3 regions of the Rhizobium sp. BR 314 genome follow, and region 1 is predicted to be linked to each of the others. Evidence: riboswitches for the same ligand, from Rfam matches in the RefSeq annotation. Region 1 holds a riboswitch; each other region holds the start of a gene.
The links. Region 1 has a riboswitch for cobalamin ahead of QD461_RS09355 (ABC transporter substrate-binding protein). Riboswitches for the same ligand answer to the same signal wherever they lie in the genome.
Positions count from the first base shown of each region.

Region 2: linked by a shared signal. The riboswitch ahead of cobU (bifunctional adenosylcobinamide kinase/adenosylcobinamide-phosphate guanylyltransferase) and the one ahead of QD461_RS09355 (ABC transporter substrate-binding protein) in region 1 are both predicted to bind cobalamin.
Region 3: linked by a shared signal. The riboswitch ahead of nrdH (glutaredoxin-like protein NrdH) and the one ahead of QD461_RS09355 (ABC transporter substrate-binding protein) in region 1 are both predicted to bind cobalamin.

Region 1 covers NZ_JARWLA010000005.1:125,543-135,270, forward strand. The annotation lists gene QD461_RS09325 (alpha-L-fucosidase) at 1-699, opposite strand, end outside; gene QD461_RS09330 (LacI family DNA-binding transcriptional regulator) at 904-1,911, shown strand; gene QD461_RS09335 (ABC transporter permease) at 1,963-3,117, opposite strand; gene QD461_RS09340 (ABC transporter permease) at 3,114-4,346, opposite strand; gene QD461_RS09345 (HlyD family secretion protein) at 4,348-5,328, opposite strand; gene QD461_RS09350 (GGDEF domain-containing protein) at 6,026-7,120, shown strand; cobalamin riboswitch at 7,211-7,468, shown strand; gene QD461_RS09355 (ABC transporter substrate-binding protein) at 7,628-8,644, shown strand; gene QD461_RS09360 (FecCD family ABC transporter permease) at 8,647-9,684, shown strand; gene QD461_RS09365 (ABC transporter ATP-binding protein) at 9,681-9,728, shown strand, end outside.
Region 2 covers NZ_JARWLA010000004.1:318,849-328,576, reverse strand. The annotation lists gene cobN (cobaltochelatase subunit CobN) at 1-3,385, opposite strand, end outside; gene cobW (cobalamin biosynthesis protein CobW) at 3,395-4,444, opposite strand; gene cobU (bifunctional adenosylcobinamide kinase/adenosylcobinamide-phosphate guanylyltransferase) at 4,451-4,975, opposite strand; cobalamin riboswitch at 5,117-5,516, opposite strand; gene QD461_RS08605 (chloride channel protein) at 5,696-7,492, shown strand; gene QD461_RS08600 (cobyric acid synthase) at 7,514-8,968, opposite strand; gene QD461_RS08595 (hypothetical protein) at 9,206-9,349, shown strand.
Region 3 covers NZ_JARWLA010000007.1:178,021-187,748, reverse strand. The annotation lists gene QD461_RS12625 (GntR family transcriptional regulator) at 1-620, shown strand, start outside; gene QD461_RS12620 (acyltransferase family protein) at 772-1,917, shown strand; gene QD461_RS12615 (hypothetical protein) at 2,016-3,254, opposite strand; cobalamin riboswitch at 3,418-3,635, shown strand; gene nrdH (glutaredoxin-like protein NrdH) at 3,887-4,105, shown strand; gene nrdI (class Ib ribonucleoside-diphosphate reductase assembly flavoprotein NrdI) at 4,116-4,511, shown strand; gene nrdE (class 1b ribonucleoside-diphosphate reductase subunit alpha) at 4,499-6,652, shown strand; gene nrdF (class 1b ribonucleoside-diphosphate reductase subunit beta) at 6,677-7,651, shown strand; gene QD461_RS12590 (glycerophosphodiester phosphodiesterase family protein) at 7,916-8,677, shown strand; gene QD461_RS12585 (HU family DNA-binding protein) at 8,796-9,074, opposite strand; gene QD461_RS12580 (hypothetical protein) at 9,497-9,718, shown strand.

The DNA.
Region 1 (9,728 bases):
GAGACGGTCACCGACAATGATGTCTGGCTGCAACTGACGCACCAGCTTCATCAGGTCGTCGCTTTCCCATTCGGCGCGGCCCTTACCGGGTAGGCCCTTGTAGACGCGGCGGGGATAGCTGAAATCGAACCAGATGACATCGATCTTGCCGAAGTTCGTCAGGAGTTCGGCCACCTGATCGCGCATGTATTTGGCATAGCGCCTGACGTCGCGGCCCTCATTGAGTTTGGCCGCGTCCGGATGATTGCGCTGCGGATGATGCGCGTCAATCGGGAAGTCCGGATGATGCCAGTCGAGCAGGGAGTAGTAGAAGCCGACCTTCAAGCCTTCGGCGCGAAGCGCTTCGACGTAAGGGCCGATCAGATCCTTGCCATAAGGCGTATTGGTGACTTTGTAGTCGGTCACCTTGCTGTCCCAAAGGCAGAAACCTTCATGGTGCTTTGCTGTGAGAACGACATATTTCATGCCGGCCTGGCGTGCGCGGCGCGCCCATTCGCGGGCGTCGTAAAGATCGGGATCGAAGTTGTCGAAATACTTCTGATAGGCTTCAGTGGTGAATTCCTCGCGGTTTTTCAGCCATTCATGGCGTGCGCCGAGGGCGTAAAGTCCGAAGTGGATGAACATGCCGAAGCGGTCACGTCCAAACCATGCCTTGCCATCGGCCAAATTCTGGCCGCCACTGATCGCTGCGTCGCTCACACTATCCTCCCAGGATTTGCTGCTCAATCGAACCGGTTCGATTTCTATCATTGAATCGATCACACTATATGTCAAGCTCGCTGTTGAAACCTCTTTCGGCATATTGCTTAGTAGCCAGCAAATGCTAGATTTGCGTCGAAGATTCATCGAAAGAAATACCTTCAACCGGAAGGTCATCGGCGATAGAAACGGTTCGAAAAATCCATGGCAACTATTCGCGACGTCGCCAAACTCGCTGACGTATCCGTCTCGACGGTGTCGCTGGCTCTAAGCAATCCGGCGCGAGTCAGTCAGAAGACATTGGAGAAAATCCGGCAGGCGATTGCCACCGTCGGCTTCGTTGCCGATCCGCTTGCGCAAAGCCTGGCGCGCGGTCGCAGCCGCATGATCGGCTTCGTGGTCGGGAATGTAGGCAATCCGTTTTTCGGGGATATCCGGCGTGAGCTGGAGAATTATGCACTCGATCACGAACATTTTGTTGTCGTCACGGACTCCTCGGGCAAGACGGATCGCGAGAGAGCGATGGTTGAGCATCTGATCGGCCTCAAGACCGCAGGCCTGGCGCTTGCGCCCTCTGGGCACGACCAGAATTATCTCGATTTCGTCGCCGGCCTGAGTGTGCCAATTGTCTGCTTCGACCAGAAGGTTGCCGGCATCGAACGCGATTTCGTCGGTTCCGACAACCATCTGGCCGGCGCGATGCTGACAGAGCATCTCCTCCAGCTCGGTCACAGGCGCATTGCCTTTATCACTGGCCCGAGCCATATGCATACCGCGACGGAACGCTATCGGGGATTTACCGATACGATGGCAAATGCCGGTGTAGAGGTTAATCCCAACTTCGTCGTGGATGGACAGTTCACCCGCACGGCCGGCTATGAGGCGGCGATGCGTCTACTCATCCAGCCGGAGCGCCCGACTGCGATTTTGGGCGCCAACAATACGGTTGCGCTTTCGGCCCTGCAGGCCATGCAGGAACTGGGCTTTCGCTGTCCCGAGGATATCTCGCTCGCCATGATCGACAACGTGCAATGGAGCTCGGTCATCACGCCACGCATCACCATGGTAGTGCAGGATACATTGGCGCTTGGCGGTATCATCGCAAGACGTCTCATGCACCGCATCACCAGTCCTCAAGGCGCAGTCGAGTCGCCGCAGGATTTCGTGCTGACACCGAAATTCGTCCCCGGCAATTCCTGTCGCCGGATTTAACCCCTCACTCTCATCTCCGGCAGCCGTGTCAAAGCCGGCTGCGTACCGTCGTCATGCATTCTGAGCGAGGCGATGTTTGCTCCTGGCTTGGAGGAAGATTGCGATTGCTGTGTAGAGGGCTGCGAGGATCCAGAGGGTGAGGAAGGGATATCTCAGGTCGTGGAGGGGCGCGCCGAGCTGTGCGGTTGCGACGATGCCGTTGATGGCGGAGGTGCTGGGCAGGATGGTGGCGACGGCGTGCAGGAAGGGCGGTATTGCTTCGGTCGGCCAGGAGAAGCCGGCGAGGAACAGGAAGGGGATGCCGAGAGCTGCGGAGACGAGCTGCACCGTGAGCGGGCTGCGGAACAGGCTGGCGATGACCAGGCCAAGCGCGCTGACCGAGAGCACGAAGGGTAGGGCGAAGATGAAGATCGACAGCGGCGTGCCAAGGCGGGGGATGTTGTAAAGATAGGGAATGGCGATCAGATAGAACGGCGCGATGACGGCCTCCATGATCAGATAGGCGAGCAGCTTCCCCATGACGACGGCCACCGGCCCGATTGAGGCCGTAGGCCCGGTCCCGATCGCATCGTTCCTGTAGGTGCCGAGCAGGCCGACGCCGATCAGCAGCGTCTGCTGCATGATCAGGATGAAGGCGGCGGGCAGGATATAGGTCGCATAGCCACCCTGCGGATTGAACAGCGGCACCGCCGTGAACGGCATCGGATCCGCGGCGGCGGCGGCCACGCGGGGATCGACATCGGCGGCGACAAGCCGGGCCGTCTCGATCGTGGCGCCCATGGTCTTTGCGACCGCAGAAACGCCGCCGGAGATGCGTTGATAGATCAGGAAGTAGCTAGCGTCGGCATAGAGCGCGATTGGCGACTGCCGGCCGTGCAGCAGGTCGCGCTCGAAATATTTGGGAATGACGAGAAGGCCGGAGAGGTTGCGGGCATAGACCTCGCGCTCGGCGCTTGGTCGGTCGGGAAAGACGCCGCCGACTGCGACATCAGGCGATGCATCGATCCGGCGTGCAAGATCCCGGCTGCTATCCGTGCCATCGAGATCGACGATGGCGATCGGCACGTGGCGCAGGGCTTCGGTGCGATAAGGTTGCGGGTAGAGCACGGCATAGATGATCGCCGCGACAACAAGCACGGAAAAGGCTGGCTTCAGGGTCAGCACGCGCTTCAGTTCGATGCGGCAGATCGTCAACATATCCTTCATCCGGCCGCTCTCCCAGACGTGTTCGGTTCAGGTGCGATCGGCTGCTCGCGTTCGCGTAGCCGCCGCGCCCGCATCGCCTCCAGCCGCAAGGCCGTCAGGCCTGCCAACAGCACAACCATGAACAGCAGCACGGCAACCGGCTTTAGGGACAGATAGACGGGTGTGCCGCGCAGTGTCTGATCGATGCGCGCCGTCATGTACCAGGTGCCGGGGATAATCTCACCCCAGGAATAGGCAAAGGCATTCATGCCGATCCTCGGAAAGCCGATCCCCATGAAACCGAAGGCGGGCGCCATCAACAGCGTGCCGATGCTGATGGCGCTGGCCATCGGCTTCAGCAGCAGTGCCAGCAGCGTGCCGATAAGCTGGTTGGCCAGCACGAACAGGATGCCGCACGCCAGCAGCAGGTAGCGGTCGCCGCGAAGCGGCATGCCCAAGAGGCTGAAGAGAACCCAGTCGGCAATGCCGAGCACCACCAGGAACAGCAGCGTATAGGGGAGGATTTTGCCCGCCATCGCCGGCCACAATCCGCCGCCGAGGCGTCTCAAGATGCGCAGCCGATGGCTGGTTTCGACGTCGAGGCCGACTGCATAGGCCATGGTGGTGACGATGATGACCTGCAGCACGCTCGGCAAAAGGGCGGCGAGCAGGAAATGCGCATAGTTGAGCGATGGGTTGAACAGGGGAGTGACCTGCACCGGGATCGGCGCCAGCTGCTCTTCGGCCTCGTCGAGAGGCTGGCCCTGCGAAGTTCGCAGCGACAGCCTTATACCGGCAGCGACGGTCTGCACGGCGGCGCTGACGCCGCGCAGCGTCAGATTGCCCGTCGTCATCGTTTGGGTATTGTAGAAGAAGACGACTTCGGGGCGGCGCCCGGAAAAGACGTCACGCTCAAGGTTGTGCGGCAGCATCAAAAGCCCGTGAACGCTGCCGGACAGGATCAGCTGCCGCCCTTCGGCGAGATCGCTGACATTGCGGGCGACGGCCGCATCCGGCGTGGCGTCGACCGTCCTGATGATCGTTCTTGAAAGATCGGTGTTGTCGAGATCAAGCACGGCGATCGGCAGCTTCGTGGCAAGGCCGGCGCTGAAGACGGCGGCAAGCACGGCCATGAGCAGGAGCGGCAGCACGGTCGTCAGGAACAGCAGGAACGGGCGCCGCCGGAAATGGTCGAATTCCCGTCTGAAGACTGTCAGGAAACCGGGACGTAACCGCCCTTTCGCCATCATCTCAGTGCCCTGCCGGCGGCCAGGATGCAATGACGCTCATGCCGGGACGCAGACCTTGAACCGGCTTTACCGGGGTTGCGCGGACCTCGAAGGTGCGCAGATCGAAATCGCCCGTCGCCCGTGTCGCCCGCCAGGTGGCATACTGCCCCTGGGCATTGATCATGGTCACCTTCACCGGGATCTTGTCTTCGCCGAGTGCGGGCACGGTGACGTCGAAACCGTCACCGACCTTCAGGCCCTTCAGCAGATCTTCGCGAAGATTGAAGGTGAACCACGGGTTCTGCAGGTCGATCAGCGAGAAGATCGGGGCGCCTGTGGAAAAGTTCTCGCCGAGCTCTGCGACGCGCGTCGTCACCTGGCCGGAAATCGGCGCGACGATGGTCAGCTCATGGACGTTGGTCTGCTGCTGGCCAAGCGAGGCTTTTGCCTGCTCGACCTGCGCGGCGGCGAGGGCCTTTTCCTCCTTGCTCGCGCCGGCGACGGCCAGCTGCAGATTGGCCTCGGCCGACTCGCGCTTGCGGATGGCGGCTTCGAGGTTGCGGGCCGTTTCGTCGACGCGCGCCTGGGTCGAAGCCCCTGTCGTGATCAGCCTGCCCTGACGGCCAGCATCCTCCTGATAGAGTGTCACATCCGCATCCGCAGCGGCCAGCTCTGCCTGACGGGCTGCGATCGTCTCCGGCCGAGTGCTGTTGACCCTGACGAGATCGGCCTCAGCGACCGACAGTGCCGCCTCGGACATGTGAAGGGCGGCGGTCAGCTGCGGGCTCTCCAGCTCGGCGATGACTGCGCCGCGCTCGACATTATCGCCGACATCGGCATTGAGTTTGGTAACCCGCCCCGAAACCCGCGGGCTGATATCAACACGATTGGCTGAAACTTCACCCTGTACAATAAGTGGCGGAGGCTTCGTGGCAAACCATAACAGGACACCGAGCACTCCAACGATCACGATGCCAATCACAACACGAAGCGTTCGCAACATACAGTCGCCTCCAGAGTTCCCCTTGGAGGCTCGCGCCTCCCAACAGTTGACGGCAGGCGCATGGTTCATGAACTGGCCGGGGTTGCGGCGATAGCGAGACAAGATGCGTATCCGCGCCAGTCCGCGTCATCGTCGCTGCGTCGGCCGACTGTCCCTGTGCCGGCGATTGCCATGTTTCCATGCGGACTGTAGCAGAGGAAAATAACAAAAGCACTTACCGCCAAGCAACTTAACGCCTTTCCGCCCTTGAGTTGCCAGCCACCCGCTCCCGTCGAGCACGGATCGCGTCGTTCGACCTCTTAATTGAGCGGGGGTGCTTGACCATCCTGCGTAAAACTCCAGATAGGCTTGGTCGCCGCCGCTTTCAAAAAGGTCAATCATTCACCTCAACCAACTCTTCGTCTGTTTTCCATAAGCTTGTTTGTTCTCTCTAGGCGTGGTGTCTGGGAAATCCGTGGCCCTGGGTGCTACAGGTCGCACGCACTGAATGCCGGGATACCGGAGGGCGTCTTTTTGAAAATTCTGTCATCGCGATGATCATCATTTCCTGTAGCAATCCAAAAGGTGCAGTCGTTTCTTGGGCAGCCGAGAGGCGTGATAAACCATCTCGTAGAGATTTTTTGGTATTTCATTCTGACTTCGACTATGGCGTGGCCGGGCCGTTCGCTTTGGCCTCGCGCGAGGATTGGGAACGTTGATGGAAATTCAAACGCACTTGCCTTCCCTGGTGCGTGTTCTGGGGCAGGTAGCGATCATCGTCTACGCCTATTCTTTGGTCACCCGGACTATTGAGCGCGGCATTCTGAAATCTGTCGCTGTCGGACTGCTCTTCGGTCTCGGCGGTATTCTATCGATGAGCGATCCCATTCGATTCATGCCCGGTGTGATTCAGGATGGGCGCTCGATCCTGCTCGTTCTCACGCCTATTTATGGCGGTATCGTCGGCACTGTCGTTGCCGCCTTCATGATGGCCATCTTTCGCTATTTGGTCGGTGGCCTGGGAGCCGTAAGCGGGGTTGCCGGCATTTTGATCGTCGCGACCGCAGGATATGTTCTGACGCTTCTGCCGCGACAGTTGACCGGCACCGGATGGAGGCGCTCGGCTCTGTTCGGCCTTGCGACGACGACGTCTCTCGTCGTTCTCGTTTTCCTGCCATGGTCCGTCACGCGCGAACTTTTGATCTCGGCGGCGCTGCCGGTGACGATCGTCAACATCCTCGGCGTCATGTTACTGTCGGACTTGCTTGAGAAAGAAAGCTACCGCATCGGTATTCAGCGCGCGCTCGAAAACGAAGCCACGCTCGATCCGCTGACTCAACTTCCGAACCGCCGTGTCCTGCAGCGGGAAGGCGATCGCTGCAGCAAGGAAGCCGGGATGCGGCGGGTTCCTTTTTCGATCATCATGCTCGACATCGATCATTTCAAGAAGATCAACGACAATTGGGGCCACACTTTCGGCGATACCGTCCTGGCCCGGGTGGCGGACGTGATCCGGCGGACGGTGCGCAAGACCGACATAGCCGCCCGCTATGGCGGCGAGGAAATTGTCGTGCTGCTGCCGAATACGGATATGCGCGCCGCCGGCATCGTTGCCGAGAAGATCCGCAACGATATCGAGGCAACGGTTCTGATGTTCGGGCAGGAGACCGTCCATGTCACTGCCAGCATCGGCATTGCCTGCTCCTTTGAGCCATCGACGGATTTCAAATATGTTCTCGAAGCAGCCGACAAAGCGCTTTACCGCGCAAAGGCCGGTGGAAGAAACCGCGTTGAACTCGCGGAAACCGCATAGGGCTGTATCTGAGCGTCCTTCCGCCAACTTCGCCGTGTCGCGTTCCCGGCCTTGTTTGTACCGCTGTCTTCTTGACGGAACTGGTCGTCCGGCTTAACTGGATACGACGGTTCCCCAAGGAAGACTCCGCGGGGATTAATAGGGAACACGGTGAGGACGACCCAAAAGGGACCTAGACCGTGGCTGCCCCCGCAACTGTAAGCGGATTGCCGATCATCCGGACGTGAACAGGGTTCTGTTCATCTTCGAAGGCTTGAGGGCCGTGCCACTGCGACCACAATCGCGGGAAGGCAGATGATCGTCAGATATTCGCAAGCCAGGAGACCTGCCGTCGATCACGATCCAATCACCCGGGCGGGGATGCCCGGAAAGGACAGAGAATGATTGACCTGAGCCTTCGACATTACCAGGCGTTTTTCGGCCTTGATTGGAATCTCCCCAACGGGCGGTCCGTCTGAGCGCAATCGCGCCGACGCCGCCAATTTCCCATTCCGATCGAGACCTTTCATGCGCCATTTTTTGACGACCTTTACTTTTGCACTTGGATTGACCGGCTTTGCCGCCTCCGGCTTCGCGGCTACCCAATATCCGCTCACGCTCGCCAATTGCGGCCAGCAAGTTACCTTTCAGAAGGCCCCCGCCAAGATCGTATCCATCGGTCAGGGCATGACCGAGATCCTGCTGTCGCTTGGCCTTGCTGACAAGATCGCCGGCACCGCCGTATGGGTCGGTCCTGTGTTGCCGCAATATGCGGAGGCCAACGGCAAGATCCCGCGTCTTGCGGATAATGACCCTAGTTTCGAATCCGTTGTCGGCAAGGAGCCGGACCTTGTCGCTGCCGAATTCGAATGGCATGTCGGCACACAGGGCTCTGTCGGCAAGCGCGATCAATTCTCCAAGCTTGGCATCAATACCTACGTCGCTCCGACCGATTGCGTCGCCAAGATCAACGCCGAGGGCGGCGACGGTGTCCGCAAGGAACTGTTCACAATGGATCTCGTCTATCAGGAGATCAATGAACTCGCGCAGATCTTCGACGTCAAGGATCGCGGCGACGCGTTGGTTACGGATCTGAAGAAGCGCGAGGCGGATGCTGTCGCATCGATTGCCGGCGCAAAGGCTAAGGACCTTCCGATCGTGTTCTGGTTCTCCAGCAAGGAAGTCAGCGGCGATGCCTATATCGCCGGCAAGAACAGCGCTCCGGCCTATATCCTGAAAACGCTCGGCGCGAAGAATGTCGTGACGACGGAAGAGGAATGGCCACTGGTCGGGTGGGAAACCATCGCACAGGCCAATCCTGTCGTGATCGTCATCGCGACGATGGACCGTCGCCGCTATGCTGCCGACGATCCGAAAGTCAAGCTCGCCTTCCTTGAGAAGGACCCGGTCACAGGCCAGCTCGACGCCGTCAAGAACAAGCATTTCGTCATGATGGATGCGCAATCGATGAACCCGACTATCCGGACGATCGACGGCATTGAGATACTGGCCAAGGGCATCAAGTCCTTCGGTCTGGCGCGTTAAATATGCGTCTGATCACGGAGCGGCGAGACAGGTGGGCGCTATTGGCGCTCACCATGGCTGCATTCTTCCTTTTGGCCTTCATGATCAGCCTTGCGGTCTCGATCGGCGAGATCTCCATCCCGCTGTCGACGACGGCCAAGGCCGTATCGAACCGGTTGTTCGGGACGGATTTCGAGCTTAGCCTGATACATCAGGGCATAGTCTGGGATTATCGCCTTAGCCGTGCGCTCGTTGCGGCAAGCGCTGGGGCGTCGCTGGCGCTGAGCGGTGTGATCCTACAGGCCCTGCTGCGCAATCCGCTTGCGGAACCCTATGTGCTTGGCATTTCCGCAGGCGCCTCCACCGGCGCGGTCTGCATCATGATCCTCGGGCTCGGCTACGGCATTTTGGGGCTTTCAGGCGGCGCCTTCATCGGCGCTGTTGCCGCGTTCCTGTTTGTCGGCTTGCTCGCAGCCGGTGTCGGCGGAACAAGTGAGCGCATCATCCTGTGCGGGGTTGCCGGCTCGCAGCTCTTCAATGCACTCACATCCTACATTGTCACGACGTCCGCGAACGCGGAGCAGGCAAGGGGCGTCATGTTCTGGCTTCTCGGCTCGATGAGCGGCGTGCGCTGGCCGGATGTCTATCTCTCTGGGCCGATCGCGATTATCGGCTTCGTGGTCTGTATGGCGCATGTCCGCGTGCTCGACGCTTTCGTTTTTGGATTCGACGCGGCGGCTTCGCTCGGCATCGCCGTGCGCCGCGCGCAGATCGTGCTTCTGGGAACGACCGCTTTCATGACGGCGGCGGTTGTCAGCATCGTCGGCTCGATCGGCTTTGTCGGGCTCGTCATTCCGCATGCAGCCCGTTTCTTGGTCGGCCCCAATCATGACCGGCTATTGCCAGCGTCCGCGCTCGGCGGCGCGATCTTCATGGTTGCTGCCGACATTGTTTCCCGGATCATCATTCCCCAGCAGATCCTGCCGATTGGCGTCGTGACTGCTTTGTTCGGCGCTCCCGCCTTCGCCATCATTCTCTATCGCGCCCGGAGGACGGCATGAGTATCGCGGTCGACAACGTCACCTTCGCCGCCGGCAATACGCTC
Region 2 (9,728 bases), on a different contig from region 1:
CAAGCTGCTCGGCCGCTGCCGCCATGCCGCCCTCGAACTGATAATAATCGTCGCTGTCGAGCAGGTCGTGTTCGCGATTGTCCTGGTTCTGCACCACCGCCTGGATCGAGCGCAACCGCTCCTCGAAGACGCCGCGCTCCGCTCTGCCTTCCTCGCCGGCCCCATAGGCATAGCTGCCCCAGACGAGGTAGGCCTCGGCCAAATCGGCGCGCCGCTCCCAGCCCTTCTCATCGATGAGCGCCTGAAGGCCGGCACCATAGGCTCCGGGCTTGGAGCCGAAGATGCGATAGCCGGCCCGGCGGCTAGCGGAAGCCGTGTCGAGGCCAGCGGCTTCCAACCGCGCGATCTCGCCACGCATGCGCGCCGCAATGGGATTATCCGCCGCATCCTCATCAAGCATGCCGACGGCACGGATTGCCTTGTCGAACAGGGCGATCTGCTCGGGAAAAGCGTCACGGAAGAAGCCGGAGATTCGCAGCGTGACATCGACACGAGGCCGCCGCAGCATGGCAGGCGGAATGATCTCGTAGCCAGTGACACGACGCGAGGTCATATCCCATACGGGCTTGACGCCGATCAGCGCGAGCGCCTGTGCGACATCATCGCCGCCGGTGCGCATGTTCGAGGTTCCCCAGGCCGTCAGGCCGAAGGAGACCGGCCATTCGCCATGGTCCTGAACAAAGCGGCGGATGAGTAGCTCAGCGGATTTGCTGCCGAGCTCGTAGGCAGCTGGCGTCGGCACGGCGCGGCTATCGACCGAATAGAAATTCCGCCCCGTCGGCAGAACATCCGGCCGTCCACGCGTCGGCGCGCCGGAAGGTCCGGGCGGAACAAAACGGCCGTCGAGGCCTTTGAGCAGGGCGGAGATTTCCGCATCGCCGCAGGCGAGGATGGACGGCTGGAGCTTGGAGGCAATCTCGTTGAGAACCATGCGGGTGTTTGGCCAATCTTCAGGGCAAACTGCTTCGCCATCCACGAGTTTTGCGGCCAGAAGTTCGATGCGCTCGACGGTATCGCCCTGGGTGCGCCAGGGGTCGTCTGAGATGTCTTGAAGGATTGGGGCGCGCGGGCCGGTCCAATCGGCGGCCATGTCGCAGTCCAGCGGGTCGAATGGTTTGCGTGGCGAGATACCCTCCTCTGTCAGCTTCGCTGACATCTCCCCCATAAACGTATCCCGCGCAATCGCCCGCTGCAGGCTCTGATCACCACCCTCGCCCAGCCCGCGCGGCACCCGCGCCAGCGCCACCGTCAAATCCGTCAGCAACCGTCCGAACGGCGAAACGCCGAAAATGTGCAGGCCATCGCGGATCTGCATTTCCTTGAGATCGCAGAGATAGGCGTCGAGCTTGCGCAATGCCTCGTCTTCGCCCTCGCCCTTGGCGATGCCTGCATCCTGATCGAGGCCGATATCGGCAACGAGATCGAGGATCTGCTTGCGCAGGAGACGGATACGGCGCGGATCGCCACCTGAGGCTTCGTAATACTCGTCGACCAGCGCCTCCAGATCCTTCAGCGGACCATAGCTTTCGGCGCGTGTCAGCGGCGGCGTCAGGTGGTCGATGATGACGGCACTGGTGCGGCGCTTGGCCTGCGTACCCTCGCCGGGATCGTTGACGATGAAGGGATAGAGGTTCGGCAGCGGTCCGAGGATCGCTTCCGGATAGCAGCTTTCCGAAAGCGCCAGCGCCTTGCCCGGCAGCCATTCGAGATTGCCGTGCTTGCCCACGTGGATGACCGCATGGGCATCGAAGGAGCGGCGCAGGAAGGCATAGAAGGCCATATAGCCGTGCGGCGGGACGAGATCGGGAGAATGATAGCTCTCCTTCGGATCGATATTGTATCCGCGCGCCGGCTGGATGCCGACAAGCACCTCGCCGAAGCGGGCAAACGGCAGGGCAAAGCCGCCATGGAACGCGTAAGGGTCCGCCTCCGGCTTACCCCAGCGCGCAGTCATCTCATCCTGAATCTGCTTGGGAAGCGACGCAAAGAAATCCCTGTAGTGGCTAAAGGAAAGCGTCTCGCGAACAACGCGGCCATCATGCCCCGAATTTGTCGGGCCTTCCGCCAGGTGCCGCATCAACGCATCGCCATCGGCGGGCACATCGGCAACGCCATAGCCTGCCGTTTGCATCGCCTTTAGCACCTCGATCGTGCCGGCCGGCGTATCAAGCCCGACGCCGTTACCAAGGCGCCCATCGCGATTGGGATAATTCGCCATAACCAGCGCAACGCGGCGATCGCTGGGCGATGCATTGCGCAGCCGCGCCCAATTGGCGGCGAGCCGCGCCGTATAACGCACACGATCCTCAAGCGGTTCGCTGGCGACGATATTGGCCTCGACCCTTTCGTCATAGCGGGCGGCCGCCTTGAAGGACACGGCGCGGGCAAGAACGCGCCCGTCGACCTCGGGCAACGCCACGTTCATACCGAGATCGCGGGCCGAAAGCCCTTGAGATGATGCCCCCCAGGCTTCTTTCGAAGAAGCCGAGAAGATAGCCTGCAGAACGACGGCCTCGCCCGTCTCCAGTACCGTCGCCTGACGATCCGCGCCCGGCGCCGAAACGGCAAAGCCCGTGGCGTTGATGACCACGCCCGGCTTCAATTCGGTAAAGACACTCTCGAGAATGCCGACGGACACGGCATCCTTGAGACTATAGGCAAAGACCGGCAGAGGCCGCATGCCCTCAGCGACAAGCGCCTGCATCATGGCTTCGACAGGCTTTGTCTCACCGCTCTGGACCAGTGCGCGATAGAAGGAAATCGCGACCGTCGGGGGTTCGAGTCCTGCAGGGGCCGCCACCTCCGAAACGGAAACCCTCCTCCATTCCTCAACGCCGATCACACCTTTGCCCGGCCACCAAATGCCGGCCTTCATCAGCGGCACGGCAGGCATGGGCTTCTCGGCGCCTGATAGCATCGCCTCGGCGTAAGTGAGAAATTCCGTGGAATTCGCTTTGCCGCCCTCGATCAGATAGGACCAGAGCGCATTGAGATCATCGAGCGCAACATTGGAAAAAGGCGTCAGCCCCGGATCGGGCTTCGAATCCCCCGGCAGCACCGCAATCAAGGCACCCTGACGCGCCGCACAGGCATGCAGCGCCTCCAACGCGTAATGGAAGTAGCTTGCGCCTCCCAGCGCCCGCACGATGATCAGCTTCGCATGCCGGGCCGTCCTGTCGACATAGGTATCGACGGACATCGGATGCTTGAGGCTCATCAGGCTCGCAAGCCGAAGGGAGCGACCACCCTCGCCGTGCGCTGCGGCAATCGCCGCAAGCTCGGTGTCGGCGGCCGATAGAAAGAGGATATCGCCGGGCGATTGCCCGAGGTCGATCGCCTCCTCGCCGTCGCTGATCGTTCCCTTTTGAGCTAGGAGAAGGTGCATGGACTGACCTTAGACCAGCGCTTCGATCGCCTTGCGAACGATCGCCTCGTCCATCTCGTGCAGACCGATGACCACAAGCCGGGTTGCACGCGCTTCGCCCGGTGTCCAGGCGCGATCGAAGTAGGTATCGATACGGCTACCGACGGCCTGCAGCTGCAGGCGCATGGACTTGCCGGGGACATCGACGAAGCCCTTGAGGCGCAGCACGTCATGCTCGGCGATCACGCCCCTCAGCGCATCGACAAAGGCGGCCGGGTCGGCAATGGGGCCGAGTTCGACGACGAAGCTATCGAATTCGTCGTGGTCGTGCGGCGTGCCGTCCTCATGCTCCAGCTCGTGATGCGATTTGCGGTTGACGATATCGTCTTCCGTGCCGATGCCGAGGCCGAGCAATACGGCCGCCGGCACGTCGCCGTTCTTCGCTTCGATGATCGTCGGCTTGCGGGCGGTGCGCGAGGCGACCTCAGCACGGACGCGGCCGAGACCTTCACCGTCGATCAGATCGGTCTTGTTGAGCACGATGAGGTCGGCGCAGGTCAGCTGATCTTCGAACAGTTCTTCGATCGGGCTTTCGTGATCGAGCGAGTCATCCTCGATGCGGCGGGCTTCGACTGCGTCGTGATCGTCGGCAAAGCGACCAGCGGCAACGGCAGCGCTATCGACCACGGTGATCACGCCATCGACGGTAACGTGCGTACGGATATCAGGCCAGTTGAAGGCGGCGACCAACGGCTGCGGCAGCGCAAGGCCCGAGGTCTCGATGACGATGTGGTCCGGGCGCGAATCGCGCTCCAGAAGTTTCGTCATGGTCGGGATGAAATCGTCGGCGACAGTGCAGCAGATACAGCCGTTGGTCAGTTCGATGATATCGTCTTCGGTGCAGTTCTCTGCGCCACAGCCCTTCAGCACGTCGCCATCGACGCCGAGATCGCCGAATTCATTGATGATCAAGGCAATCTTCTTGCCCGCAGCATTCTGCAGGAGGTTGCGGATCATCGTCGTCTTGCCGGCTCCAAGAAAGCCGGTGATGACGGTGGCGGGAATCTTTTCCTGATTCATTATGGATTAACCCTTCATTTTCAGCGGCAAACCCGCTGCGATAAAATAGACTTCGGCACTTGCCGCCGCGACCATCTGGTGCAGACGGCCGGCATGATCGCGAAACTCGCGCGCCATGCGATTTTCCGGCACGATTCCAAGACCCACCTCGTTGGAGACGAGAACAAGCCGCGATCGCGTCTTTGGCAGGAATTCCGTGAGAGCAGCAAACTCCACCGCCATATCCCGCTCGGCCATCATCAGATTGGTAACCCAGAGCGTCAGGCAATCCACGAGTATTGCGCGCCCTTCAGCGTCGACAGCGGCAAGCTGCGCCACCAGATCGAGCGGCTCCTCATGTGTCCACCACAGGTCGCCGCGATCGGCACGATGCTGCGCGATGCGCTCGCGCATCTCATCGTCCCACGCCCGGCCTGTCGCCACGTAGTGACGTTCAAGCCCGGTGTCCACAATCAGGGATTCGGCGAATCTGGATTTGCCTGAGCGCGCCCCACCAAGAACGAAAACAGCCTGAGAAGTCGAAGAGGACATACGCTATTTCCGCCCGCGCACAACGGGGCGTGTCGGCAGCACGTGGCTGAAACTGGAAAAATGGCGTCTACACGCCGAAAACTCGTCTTGCGCCATGACAACCTCCGTGCTGGCAGCGGAACTCGCGTTCCCGAAACAGGCTTTTCGCCCGGCACGCCTGGCAGGTCTCCTGGCTCGCGGATAAGGCGCCGCGACGGGGGCGGACCGAAACCGGTCGCCCCCGATCGTGCGCCAGCGGGTCTTTCTCACCTTCCCGGCAATCCATCATGAAAAGGCGGACGATTCGTAGAATGAGAGGCGTCCAACCCCGGTTGATCATGATGCCACGCCAGTGGCTTTTCCGACTTGCGCCTACCCCGCCTCGTTCGCCCCATGCGAATCATCGACGAAATAGGCTTCAAACCGAACGAAAGACCCTGACCGCTCTACAGTCGCGGGGTCGGCTGTGATGAGAACGCCCGGATTGGGTCCGTCCCTTCACATTCCCTTTTCATCCCATGCGGCAGATCGCCGCCTAGGAACCATTCGTTATGGCGATCATGATTAGGCTCTCGCCCAGTTCGAGTCAATCAAGGGCGTCATTGCGACATTCTCCGCTTCACGCGCGAACTCGTAGCAAATTCCCCGGAGAGCAGCAGTCTTTTTGCCGCATTTCTTTGATGTTAGGAGTTTATAGAGGTTAAGCTCCCACATTCGAGTAGAATATATCGTCCGCTCCCCATGCTACAGAAATTTCAACCTCGCCGTCTTGGCGTCTTCTCGGTCCTATTCGATCTTGGTCGTTTCAGGGCATTGCTGCGCCGTGGCGAACTGGGGCTTGTTTTTGCCGGCGCATTGGCAGGTGTGACCTCAGGCTGTGCCGTGATTGCGATGAGCTACATCTCGCGCAAGCTGCATAGCCTCATTTACGGCATAACGGACTACGAGCGCCTCAGCTCGGCAGCCGTCGCAATTCCCGACAAGTCGGTACTGCTGATCGCGCCGATCGCCGGCGGCATCATTCTCGGGATTCTTCTCTACATATTGTCGCGCACGCGCAAAAAGCCCATGGTCGACCCGATCGAGGCCAATGCGCTGCATGGCGGCCGCATGTCGCTCACCGACAGTATCATCGTCGCCGTGCAGAACCTGATCTCCAACGGGTTCGGCGCCTCCGTCGGGCTTGAAGCTGGTTATACGCAGCTTGCCGCCGGCATCGCTTCGAAGTTCGGTTACAAGATGCAGATGCGCCGTGCGGATCTGCGCATGCTCGTCGGCTGCGGCGCGGCAGGCGCCATTGCTGCCGCATTCAATGCGCCGCTGACCGGCGCCTTCTACGCCTTCGAGCTGATCATCGGCAGCTATTCCATCCTGACACTGACACCGGTCGTCGTTTCGGCGTTGATCTCCACGATGATCGCCCGGCTGCTCGCGGGCGACGATTTCGCCATCGATATCGATCATTTTGGCGCGATCGTCCCGGCGGACTACCTTCCGGCCGTCCTGCTCGGCGCCTTCTGTGCCGGTATCGGCATCCTGATCATGCAGGGCGTCGCCTGGGTCGAGGAACTGGCGCGCAAGAGCGCCATCGCGATGCCCTTCCGCCCGGCCCTCGGCGGCCTGGTCGTCGGTCTGCTGGCGTTGATCTCGCCGCAGGTCCTGTCGGCCGGCCATGGAGCGTTGCATCTCAATCTGTCCACGGACGTAACGCTGGGCGCGCTCGTCGGGCTTTTCCTCCTCAAGTCGCTCGCGTCAGCCGTATCGATCGGCTCCGGCTTCAGAGGCGGCCTGTTCTTCGCCTCCTTGTTCATGGGCGCGTTGCTCGGCAAGATCTTCGCCTATTGTGCGCCCTATCTCGATCACGCGACTCTGACGCCTGCCGTCTACGCGGTGGTCGGCATGAGTTCGCTGGCTGTCGCCATCATCGGCGGCCCGCTAACCATGACGTTCCTGGCCTTGGAAATTACCGGCGACTTCCCGATTACCGCGCTGGTGCTGGCGGCAGTCATCACGTCGTCGCTCGTGGTGCGTACGACCTTCGGCTACTCCTTCGCGACGTGGCGCTTCCATCTGCGCGGCGAAAGCATCCGCAGCGCGCACGATGTCGGCTGGATCCGCAACCTCACCGTTGCCCGCATGATGCGCCCCGATGTTCACACCGGCAGCATCGACATGAGCATCGAGGAATTCCGCAAGAACTTCCCGATCGGCTCGGCCCAGCGCGTCATCCTGATCGACAAGAACGAGAAGTATTCCGGAATGGTTCTCGTGCCGGACGTTTATGCCAGCCCGATCGAAAAGGACGACGAAGAACACGGCCTTGCCGATTTCATCCGTTTTCGCAACGAGTTCCTGCAGCCGCAGATGAATGCCAAACAGGCCGCCGCGATGTTCGACCAGACCAAGAGTGAAGCGCTGGTAGTCGTCAACGACCTGATCGAGCGCAAGGTCATCGGTCTGCTGACGGAAAGCTATACGCTGCGGCGCTACAGCGAAGAACTCGATCGTCGTCGCCGCGAAGTTTCGGGCGAACTCTAGAGCAGGCCATCGACATCAGACTTAGTGAACGAGGCTATCCAGCCAGGCGGGGTCAAGTACTGTTTCAAGCTCCCGAGCAATATCGTCCAGCGCCGCATCGACGCTGGCCCGATAGTCCATGCGTTCGCCGGCGAGACCAAAGCTTGCCAGCAGCTTTGCCCGATAGGCGTCGCTGCCGAACAAACCGTGCAGATAGGTGCCCATCACGCGACCATCGGGCGATATGGCGCCATCGGGTCGCCCATCGATGACGGCCGACGGCCGCTCGCAGTCGCCTCCTGTCGTCACGCCGAGATGAATTTCATAGCCGGAGAGCGGAACATCGTACTCTTTGGAAACGGCAAGGCTGTTGCGCACCGTCTTTTCCGGCGCCATTTCCGTCTCGATATCAAGCAAGCCCAATCCAGGCGTTTCGGCAACCGTCCCCTCGATGCCGAGCGGATCATAGACCATCCGTCCAAGCATCTGATAGCCGCCGCAAATGCCAACAACGCGGCCGCCACGGCGCATATGCGCGGCAATATCGCGATCCCAGCCCTGTTCACGCAGGTCCAGCAGGTCACCGATCGTAGACTTCGAGCCCGGCAGTACCACGAGTGCCGCATCGGCAGGCAAACGCTCGCCGGGGCGCACAAAGACGAGATCGACATCGGGCTCGGCCCGCAGCGGATCGAGATCGTCGAAATTGGCAATGCGCGACAGCACGGGCACAGCAACCTTCAGCGCACCCGCTGAACGGCGTGCGAGCCGTTCCAGCACGACGGAATCCTCGGCAGGCAGGCGCGATGCCGCCTTGAGCCACGGCACGACGCCATGGCATTGCCAGCCCGTGAAGCCGCCGATCGCCTCGATGCCCTCTGCGAACAAGGATACATCGCCGCGAAACTTGTTGATGAGGTAGCCGCGGATCATGCGCCGGTCCTCTTCCGGCAGGATATGGTAGGTGCCGACCAGTGACGCGATGACGCCGCCGCGATCGATATCGCCGACCAGAACCACGGGCACGTTGGCGCGCGTCGCAAAACCCATATTGGCAATGTCGCCCCGCCGCAGATTGATTTCGGCCGGCGAACCCGCCCCTTCGACGATGACCAGATCGGTTCCCGCCCGCATGGTGGCAAAGCTCTCGAGCACGGCCCCAAGCAGCTGCGGCTTCAGCGCCTGATAATCCCTGCCCTTGGCATGCCCCCAGACCTTGCCCTGCACGATAATCTGGCTGCCGGTTTCCGATTGCGGCTTCAGCAGCACCGGGTTCATATGCACAGAAGACGGGACACGCGCAGCAAGTGACTGCAACCACTGGGCACGGCCGATCTCGCCGCCATCCTCAGCTACGGCTGCATTGTTGGACATGTTCTGAGGCTTGAATGGACGAACCCTTACGCCGCGATTGGCAAACAGGCGGCATAGTCCGGCGACCAATACCGTTTTTCCGACATCGGAGCCGGTTCCCTGCAGCATAATCGCCCTTGTCATTCCCCTGCGCTCCAAGATGGCGTGCCCCCCCTGAAAACCCGGCATTCTGCCTTGATTTCGCCGCGATCTTTAACGGCCAGATGCCATCTGCGCCAGGCAAAAATGCATCAGTCGTCATCATGCTCCATTTGCGACATCGGATGACGATTCCATCCGTTGTTAGTTATCCCGAAGAGGATTATTTCCATCGCGAAAAGATACAACGAAACGGGCCGCTGCTGCTCGGAGGAAACCCCAATGCTCTTCATCTTCAACAGACAGAATTCCATCCAGATCGCCTGGAATGGCAAGCTTCCGTCGCACCGTCCGGAAAGCCGCGTACAGCAGCTGGACACACGCTTTGGCACGATCGGCTTTATCCGCACCTACAACGTCGGCTAATACCGGGTCAAGCCGCAGCTCCTCAGCGCGAAAAGCCGCCATGCGCCCGCATCGGCGGCTTTATATTTTGTCGCTGCGGGAACGAAGCCGGCTGATTGGCCAATATTGGCACAGGCACGAAAGTGCATCGCGATCTCTAAGATTCGCTCGTCGCGCTTCCGGCCTTTTGATTTTGCCCATGGTGCAAGTCGCAACACCGCTCAAGACACCTGCGCAAGTTGCGTTAGAAGCGCGAAAACCGCGCGACCCGAAGATCAGCGCGGTTTGCCAAAAACGCCGGCTTCCTTGCACATACGCCGCAAGGTTCGCTTCCCCCGGTACGCAATACCTGATCCGGAGAAGCAGCGGTGTCCCCCGCCACGCATTGATTGATAAACCG
Region 3 (9,728 bases), on a different contig from region 1:
AGGAGCAATCCGGCCTGGGACGCACGCCCGTTCATGACGCCGTAAAGCGCCTCTCGGCCAACCAGCTTATCTATGTCAGCCCGCGTTCAGGCTTGAGGATCGCGCCGGTCAATCTGGCGCAGGAAAGAACCTTGCTTCCCTTGCGTACGGAAATGGAGGTCATCGGCTGCGGACTGGCAAGCGAACGTGCCACGCCGCAGGACCACAAGATCTTGCGGACCTTCATCACTGAACTGGAGGCTTCAAAGTCGGAGCTTAGCCTGGAGCGCTTCAACTTCACCGATCGTTTGCTCAACAAGGCGATCCTGACCGCATCCGGCGAACCGCTTCTGGCAAATACGCTCATCCCGCTGCAGACACTCTATCGCCGCACCGGATGGATATTCCACACCTATCTCGGCCCCGGCGCATCTATGGCGACCATGATTGAGAGCCACATTTCCTTGCTGCGGCTCATCGTCTCCGGAGATCGCGCGAATACCGAGAAATTCGTCCGTGAAATGATGCAGGACCTGTCGAGCATGCTGCTGCAGGTGCGCCAATCGATCGATCCCGCGACGCTCGATGTGAGCCTGGCCGACATGACCGTGCGAACAGGAATAGCTGGCCCGATCAACTGACGGAGGGCCTTGCTGATCGGTCAGGATGCCGACATCACTGCTTGGCCGCCGCGGGGATTTCGATGGTGCTCGCCGGCAAGCACTGCACGGCATGATTTTTTCCTTCCCTTCTTGGCAATGCATTAAGGGTTGAGGTTGAATATGCTAAACTATGAATAAGGTGCCGCGCAGATACGATCTGGATTTCCTCAGGGTCGCAGCTTTCATGCTGTTGATCGTCTACCACGTCAGCTTGATGTATAATTCGAGAAACTTCCTGCTAAAGGCGCCGGACACCTCTCCTATTTTCGATATTATTCACTTATGGACTCATCCTTGGCGGATGTCCCTCCTGTTCATCATCTCGGGGACTGTGACGGGTATGTTGCTGACGCGGCAATCTCCCGAGGCATTGCGGAGCGCGCGCACGAGACAATTACTGATACCTTTGCTGCTGGGGCTGCTATTTCTGATACCTCCCCAGATTTACGTATGGTTGAATGCCGGTTTGGATGTGAATGTCAGCTTCTACGATGTCGTTTGGCACTACCTCACGTGGACGCCGATACGCCTGCCGGACGGCGAACTGGCGCAACTCGCGGGGATGCAGCATCTTTGGTATCTCGCCTATCTCTGGATCTATACGGCTATCCTGACGCTTGCCGTATCGGCGAGGCCGCAACTCTTGGTTTTTGCTGGTGACAAGCTCGCCTCATGGCTGACCGGAAAATGGCTTCTCATCCTGCCCATCATGTTCTTCGTGCTGCTGCGACTCCTGCTCAGGCCGGTATTTCCGCCGACGTCTAATCTGTTGGGTGACTGGTATAGCCACGCCATCTACATAGCCTGCTTCTTCATCGGAGCGGCACTGGCCATGCGTGATGATTATTGGGATGCGGTTGTCAGCATGCGAAGGCCGGCCTTGTGCCTGGCTTTGGCATGTGCGCCGGTCTTGGCGTTGCTGTTTGTGGCGATGCCGCTGCCGGAGCCTGAAAAATGGCGCCTGGTTGTCGGGCAAGCAATTGCGGGCGTTTTTCAGTGGTGTACCATCGTCGCCGTTCTCGGCTACGCAAGAATCTGGTTCAAAACCGAGAATGCCGTCATCCGCTATCTAAACCGGGCGGTTCTTACCTACTATGTGCTTCATCAGACCGTCATGCTGCTTATCGCCTACGTATTGGATCAGCTCGGACTGATGTCTGCCTCGCTGTTCGTCCCCATCGTCGTTGTTACCCTTGCGATTTGCGCGCTGCTTTATGAGCTGAAGCGGCAGCTTGAGGCTTCCTGTAAAGCGATGTTCACCGCCCGCTTCGCATGATGTCGCGTGGCGATAGAACCGGCTGAGATAGCCGGTTTCTCTCTTGCGTTGGAGCCGCGAAGGTCCTGTCGTGCATTCGCGCTATTAAATGCGCGACCTCAATGGGTGGCGCCGGATCCGCCGGCGGAGACGATGGCAAAGGGCTGCCCCTCTACGTGGATATCGCGAACCTCTTTTAAGGTCTCTCCGTCGACCAGATGCACCTTGCTTTGGCGGGGATCGGTAATGGCGATGAGTTTACCGGCAACAGCCAGGCGCGGCCGTGGATCGCGCCAATGGCCATCCTTGCTGTAGGGTTCGGTCACGCGCTCTGATTTTGCGATCACGCCGTCCACCACGTCGATAAGATGCAGTCTGCCATCTTCCGTCAAGACATAGGCATGTTGCGGCTTGGCAGGATCAAGCACAAAATCCACGCGCCGGGTTGGAAGTTCGATCAGCCTGTAGGGAGTGGTCTTGTCGTCTGGATCGATGAGCACGATGTTCTGCTCGCCGTAATTGCCGAGAAAGAACTGCATAAATGTGCCGCCGAGCAGGGTCGAAACCTTGCCCTTCGGCAATGCCGCACCATAGGCGAGCATCTCCATCTTCGGGCCGTCGACTCCGCCGGGACGAACGATAAACACGCCTTCTTCGCAACCGAAGGCGACCAGCCGGGCAGATGTTGCTTCTCCATGTAGGCCCGTGCAGGTTCCAATTTGACCGACCTGTTTCCCCTCACGATCAAGTATCCGCAGCCCGAGGCGCGGCGGCAATTCGCCTTCCTTCACCGGCGCGTTCAGATCGGGCGCCGACACAAGGAGGTGGTTGCCCATCGGCACCGCGACACCGTGATGGGCGGCGGTCGTGTCAAATGCGCGAATTTCGGGCTTGTTCTGGAGGAGATCCGCCTCCGAGAGGAGGTCGAACTTGCCGCCGCGATCATAAAAGATCGTCACCTCGTTGGCGTGGCTGACCACATGGCCCGGCTTCTCGCCCTTGATCACGGTTGCAATCAGTTTCGGATCGGAAAGGGCGATATCGCGGTGATCGCCATGATCGGAAAGAGATATGCCGGTATCGACTGCTAGTACCACATTCTTTTCGCCCTGTACGGCAAAGACTGTCCTGCCGGATTGGCTGAGCGAAAGGGATGCATATCCTTCGATGTCGAAACGGCCGATCTCCTTGCCGCTCGCGACGTCGATTGCCCGAACCACCGGCAGGCTATGGTCTGCGACGAACAGTCTCCATGTCTCCGATGCGACTTCGTCGTCGGCGAGAGACGAGAATGGCAATAACAATGCGCAGACCAGCGAGGTGGCTGCGAGAAGGTGATTTGAACGAGAGTAAAACATGGATGATCCTTTATGTAATAACATTACATATCAATTGTTATAAAGTAACATCATGGTTGTCCAGCCCCACAGATGCAGGGTTTGGTGGTGCTATCCACACATTATCAACATTCAAATTAAGGCAGGGATGTCGGAACCAGTTGACGCAACTTTAACCTCATATACTATATATAGTGTTCGAGGTTCCTTCGATTCGCAAGAATTGGAGGCTAAGATGGGAATACGGTCGGCAGCCATGATGATTGCCAAGCCGTAGCTGCCCCCGCAACTGTGAGCGGCGAGTGTTCGTTCGAAATGGCCACTGAGACCAGCGTCTTGGGAAGGCGGATCGAATGCTGCGACCCGTGAGCCAGGAGACCTGCCTCGAGCATAACGTCCACGGGCGGGGTGTCCGGATGGCGAGCGAAGGTTCGCGCGGCATGATTGTCGTCGTCTTTGCTCCCGCGAATGCCCCGCATGAATAGCTTCGGGGTGAAGTCCATGTTTTTGAGTACCCATATCCGGCTTCGCGAATGACGGTCGTTTAAGCGACCAGCCGCGAGCTGCATCCGTTTCTGCTGTCATCCCGAATGCGGGCATCCTTTGGTGCCCGGACCCTTTTGCACGCCTATATATAGATACGAGGACATCCAATGGTTACCGTCTACAGCAAGCCCGCCTGCGTACAATGCACTGCGACCACCCGCGCTCTCGACCGCCAGGGCATCGATTACACCATCGTCGACGTTTCCACCGACAGCGAAGCCTACGAGCTGGTGCAGGGCCTCGGCTACCGTCAGGTTCCGGTCGTTATCGCCGGCGAACAGCATTGGGCCGGTTTCCGTCCCGACATGATCAGCGCCCTCGCCTGAGGACTTGAAGGTGGGTGAGCTCGTCTATTTCTCCAGCAGATCCGAGAACACCCATCGCTTCGTTGCCAAGCTTGGCTTGCCGGCCGCTCGCATCCCGCTTTCAGCGGGCGAGGAGCTTAGAGCTGCCCGTCCGTACGTTCTCATTGTCCCGACCTATTGCGGCGAAGGGGGCAAAGGTGCCGTGCCCAAGCAGGTCATCCGCTTCCTCAACGATGCGGATAACCGATCAAATATCCGCGGGGTCATCGCCGCGGGCAACAGCAACTTCGGGGCGACCTACGGTATCGCCGGCAGCATCATCTCCGACAAATGCAAAGTGCCGTTTCTGTATCGGTTCGAGCTTTTGGGGACGGCGGAGGATGTTGCCAATGTCAGACACGGATTGGAACGATTTTGGACACGCTAACGCTTGACCGGCCAGCAAAGGCCACGGAAACGGCACTGGACTATCACGCCCTCAATGCCATGCTGAACCTCTATGACGAGCAGGGTCAAATCCAGCTCGACAAGGACCGCATGGCGGCCAAGCAGTATTTCCTTCAACACGTCAACCAGAACACTGTGTTTTTCCATAACCTGCGGGAGAAGCTGGATTATCTGGTGACTGAAGGCTACTACGAGCAGGAGGTGCTGGATCAGTATTCCTTCAACTTCGTGCGCGATCTCTTCGATCATGCCTATGCGAAGAAGTTCCGTTTTCCGACGTTCCTCGGTGCGTTCAAATATTACACCAGCTACACGCTGAAGACTTTTGACGGAAAGCGCTATCTAGAGCGCTATGAAGACCGTGTCTGCATGGTTGCACTGGCGCTCGCCCGCGGCAGCGAGCAGCTTGCACGCGACATGGTGGACGAAATCATTTCCGGCCGTTTCCAGCCGGCGACGCCAACCTTCCTCAATGCCGGCAAGAAGCAGCGCGGCGAGCTAGTTTCCTGCTTCCTGCTGCGTGTCGAAGACAATATGGAGTCGATCGGTCGCGCCATCAATTCCGCGCTGCAGCTCTCCAAGCGCGGCGGCGGTGTGGCACTGTCTCTCACTAATATTCGTGAGGCTGGCGCCCCGATCAAGCACATCGAAAATCAGTCTTCTGGCATCATTCCCGTCATGAAGCTGCTGGAAGACTCCTTCTCCTACGCCAATCAGCTGGGTGCAAGACAAGGGGCCGGCGCCGTCTATCTGAACGCCCACCACCCCGACATCATGCGTTTCCTCGACACCAAGCGCGAGAATGCCGACGAAAAGATCCGCATCAAGACGTTGTCGCTTGGCGTCGTCATTCCCGATATCACCTTCGAGCTCGCGAAGAACAATGACGATATGTACCTGTTCTCGCCCTATGACGTGGAGCGTGTCTACGGCGTGCCGTTTACCGAAATTTCGGTGACGGAAAAGTACCGCGAGATGGTAGCCGACAGCCGCATTCGCAAGAAGAAGATCAAGGCGCGCGACTTCTTCCAGGTGATTGCCGAAATCCAGTTCGAAAGCGGCTATCCCTACATCATGTTCGAAGACACGGTGAACCGCGCCAACCCGGTCGCTGGCCGCATCACTATGAGCAATCTCTGCTCGGAAATCCTGCAGGTGAGCGAAGCGAGCGAATTTAGCGACGATCTCTCCTACAAGCACATGGGCAAGGACATCTCCTGCAATCTCGGCTCGCTCAACATCGCCGCCGCAATGGACAGCCCGGATTTCGGCAAGACGATCGAAATGTCGATCCGCGCGCTGACCGCCGTCTCCGACATGAGCCACATCTCTTCTGTGCCCTCGATCGAGAAGGGCAACGACGACAGCCACGCCATCGGCCTTGGCCAGATGAACCTGCACGGCTATCTCGCCCGCGAACGCATTTTCTACGGTTCCGAAGAAGGCGTCGATTTCACCAACATCTATTTCTACACCGTGACCTATCACGCCGTCCGCGCCTCCAACTTGCTCGCAGTCGAACGGGGCCAGAGCTTCAAGGGCTTCGAGAATTCGAAATACGCCTCCGGCGAATATTTCGACAAATATACCGGACAAGAATGGAAGCCGGCGACCGCGCATGTGGCCGAGCTGTTCGAAAAGGCCGGCATTGCCATCCCGACGCAGGAAGACTGGTTGGAACTGAAGAAGGCCGTGATGGAAGGCGGGCTCTATAACCAGAACCTGCAGGCCGTGCCTCCCACAGGCTCGATCTCCTACATCAACCACTCGACCTCTTCGATCCATCCGATCGTTTCCAAGATCGAGATCCGCAAAGAAGGCAAGATCGGCCGCGTCTACTACCCGGCCGCCTTCATGACCAACGATAATCTCGACTACTACCAGGACGCCTACGAGATCGGACCGGAAAAGATCATCGATACCTATGCGGCGGCCACGCAGCATGTCGATCAGGGCCTGTCCCTGACGCTGTTCTTCCGCGATACCGCGACCACCCGCGATATCAATAAGGCGCAGATCTACGCCTGGAAGAAGGGTATCAAGACCATCTATTACATCCGTCTTCGTCAGATGGCGCTGTCCGGCACCGAGGTGCAAGGCTGCGTTTCCTGCGCCCTCTGATTTCCGGTTTGAAAGGACATTCCCGTGAACATGCAATTCAAGCCGGCAAGTCGTATCCGTGCGATCAACTGGAACCGCATCGATGACGATAAGGATCTCGAAGTCTGGAACCGCCTGACCGGCAATTTCTGGCTGCCCGAGAAGGTGCCGCTGTCGAACGATATCCCATCCTGGGCGACCTTGAAGCCGGAAGAGCAGCAGCTCACGATCCGCGTCTTCACGGGCCTGACCCTGCTTGACACGATCCAGAACGGCGTCGGTTCGGTCAAGCTCATGGCCGATGCCGCGACGCCGCATGAAGAGGCCGTTCTTTCGAACATCTCCTTCATGGAAGCGGTGCACGCGCGTTCCTACTCATCGATCTTCTCGACGCTTTGCCTGACACCCGACGTCGACGACGCCTATCGCTGGTCGGAGGAGAATGAATTCCTGCAGCGCAAGTCGGCGCTGATCTTGGAACAGTACGCATCCGGCGATCCGCTGAAGAAGAAGGTCGCCAGCGTCTTCCTCGAAAGCTTCCTGTTCTATTCGGGCTTCTATCTGCCGATGTTCTGGTCGAGCCGCGCCAAGCTCACCAACACTGCAGACATGATCCGTCTCATCATTCGCGATGAAGCCGTGCATGGCTACTATATCGGCTACAAGTTCCAGCGGGGACTGGAGCGGCTTTCGGAAGAGCGCAAGCAGGAGATCAAGGATTTCGCCTTCGACCTGCTGCTCGAGCTCTATGACAACGAGGCAAGGTACACCGAAGCGCTCTATGACGGCGTCGGCCTCACCGAAGACGTCAAGAAATTCCTGCATTACAACGCCAACAAGGCGCTGATGAACCTCGGCTACGAGGCGCTGTTCCCTGCGGAGGCCTGCAAGGTCAATCCGGCGATCCTTTCGGCGCTCTCGCCGAATGCCGACGAGAACCACGACTTCTTCTCCGGCTCCGGCTCGTCCTATGTCATCGGCAAGGCCGTTGCCACCGAGGATGAGGACTGGGCCTTCTGAGGAGCCGACCTGGCTGCTCCGTGACATGGAATGCCTGATGATTTCCAATCGCAGCCATGAGGCTGCGATTGTCCTTTTTCGGCGAGCTTTGCGGCCCAACGATGTGCGTCGTGCTTTGCAGCTCTGACAAAGTCCTGTGCTACGCCCGGTTCGGCGCAAGAAAAGGACGTGTCATGAACTACATCGACTATATCGCGCGATCCCGCGCGCGACTGCGCGATCATCGTTCATCGCGGGCTCTGGCATGCGGCGCCGGAAAACAGCTTGCTGTCGATAGAGCGAGCGATTTCTGCCGGCTATGGCGTGGTCGAGATCGACATAAGGCGCAGTAGCGACGGAGAGCTTGTTCTCCTGCACGACGATACGCTCAAACGAATGGCAGGCCTCGATAAACAGCCCGAGGCGCTAACTCGGCAGCAATTATGCAGCCTTCACTTGCGTGATCGCGATGGGGGCGAGGGGAACCCAATGACGGCAGAGACGCTGCCGAGCCTGAAGGAGGTCTTCGATCTGACGCGAGATCGAGTTTTCCTCCATCTCGACGTCAAGTACAGGGATTTGATCCCGGAAGTAATCGTATGCGCCCACGCCATGGGCGTCGATCAGCAAGTTGATTTCTGGGCCAATCTGAAGACGAAGGAGGATCTGGCATGGATCCGCGCCAATGTCTCGTCGCAGGCCGTCCCTTTCATCGCGAAGACCCGCCTCGAGGCACCGGATGCCGACAGTCAGTTGGACCTCTTGCTTCAACTCAATCCATTCCTATGCGAAATCTATTTCGACAGGCTGGAACAAGTTGCCGAGCGCCGGGTACTTTTCAAGCAGGCCGGCATTGCGCTCTGGGTCAATACGCTGGACGCGGTTTCGTGTGCCGGTTTCACAGACTCCGCTGCATTGCAGGATCCGCAAGCGGTCTGGGGCCGTTTGATCGACGCCGGCATTTCAGCGATCCAGACGGATGAGCCTGCAGCTCTAAGAGCCCATCTTGATAACCGCCGACCATCTGCTCGCGGCAGGTTGAGCTGATCTTGTCGCGCTCCGGCGAGATCGCGTCCGCCGTATCAAGTCGCGAATGCTGACGGCCGGCCCACTCCGCGAGGGCCGGCCGTCTGACGCATCGAGCCTCAATGGCTCAAAGCTGGCATTACTTGTTAAGTGCGTCCTTCAAGGCCTTTGCCGGCGTGAAGGTGAGCTTCTTTGCTGCTGCAACCTTGATGGTCGCGCCCGTTCCCGGATTGCGAGCTTCGCGCTCCGGCGTGTCCTTCACCTTGAACTTGCCGAAACCCGGAATGGAGGTCTCTGCGCCGGAAGTAGCTGCTCCGATAATAGATGCAAAGACGGCTTCGACGATTGCCTTGCCCTGAGCCTTGGTCAGCTTGTGATCAGCGGCAATCTTGTCTGCGATTTCATTGGTGGTGGTCATGATGCTTCCCCGCATTGGTTACGGAGGAATCATTTCCATTGCAGCCGTTCATTGTCACGAGGCCTGTTGATCTTTAGGGGCTCGAAAGGGCGTATTTCCACAATTTCCAGCGTCCGCAAGGTTCGCCACGGCCTTCTGCCGTTCCAATTTCGGGAAATTGTCAGTTTTCGTCGCCCTGGCGGGAGGGCGCAGTTTCCCTCGCTGTTCTACCCTCTCAAGCCGGTTTGGGGCGATCTGCCGTCTTGACGGGTCGCGCTTGTTGACCGATCGGCTTGCCATGATACCCCTTATCCCAAAAGGAAAGGCTAGGTCATCAGCAGCGCGGTCGGTCCCCAGGCGACGGCGCCATCATACTGGCCTTGCTCCACATGAGTGTGTAGAGGCTGATTGCAGCGAGTGAACACAAAGGAGCACGACTGATCATGGAAGAGGCGATGAAGATCGACAATCGCGGCGACTTCGGTCTGTGGGCCATCGAGGTCGCAAAGCAGATCGTCAGCGGCGAGGGCTTCGAGTTGGCCAGGGCAGCACGTGACGGCACGGATGACGATGTCCGCGCGGCTGGCAACGCACTTGGACAGGCAATCACCAACGCGCTGATGGAGGTGTATGACGGATTGCTCGAAGGCGCCGAGGAAAACTAGGCGTCTGTCC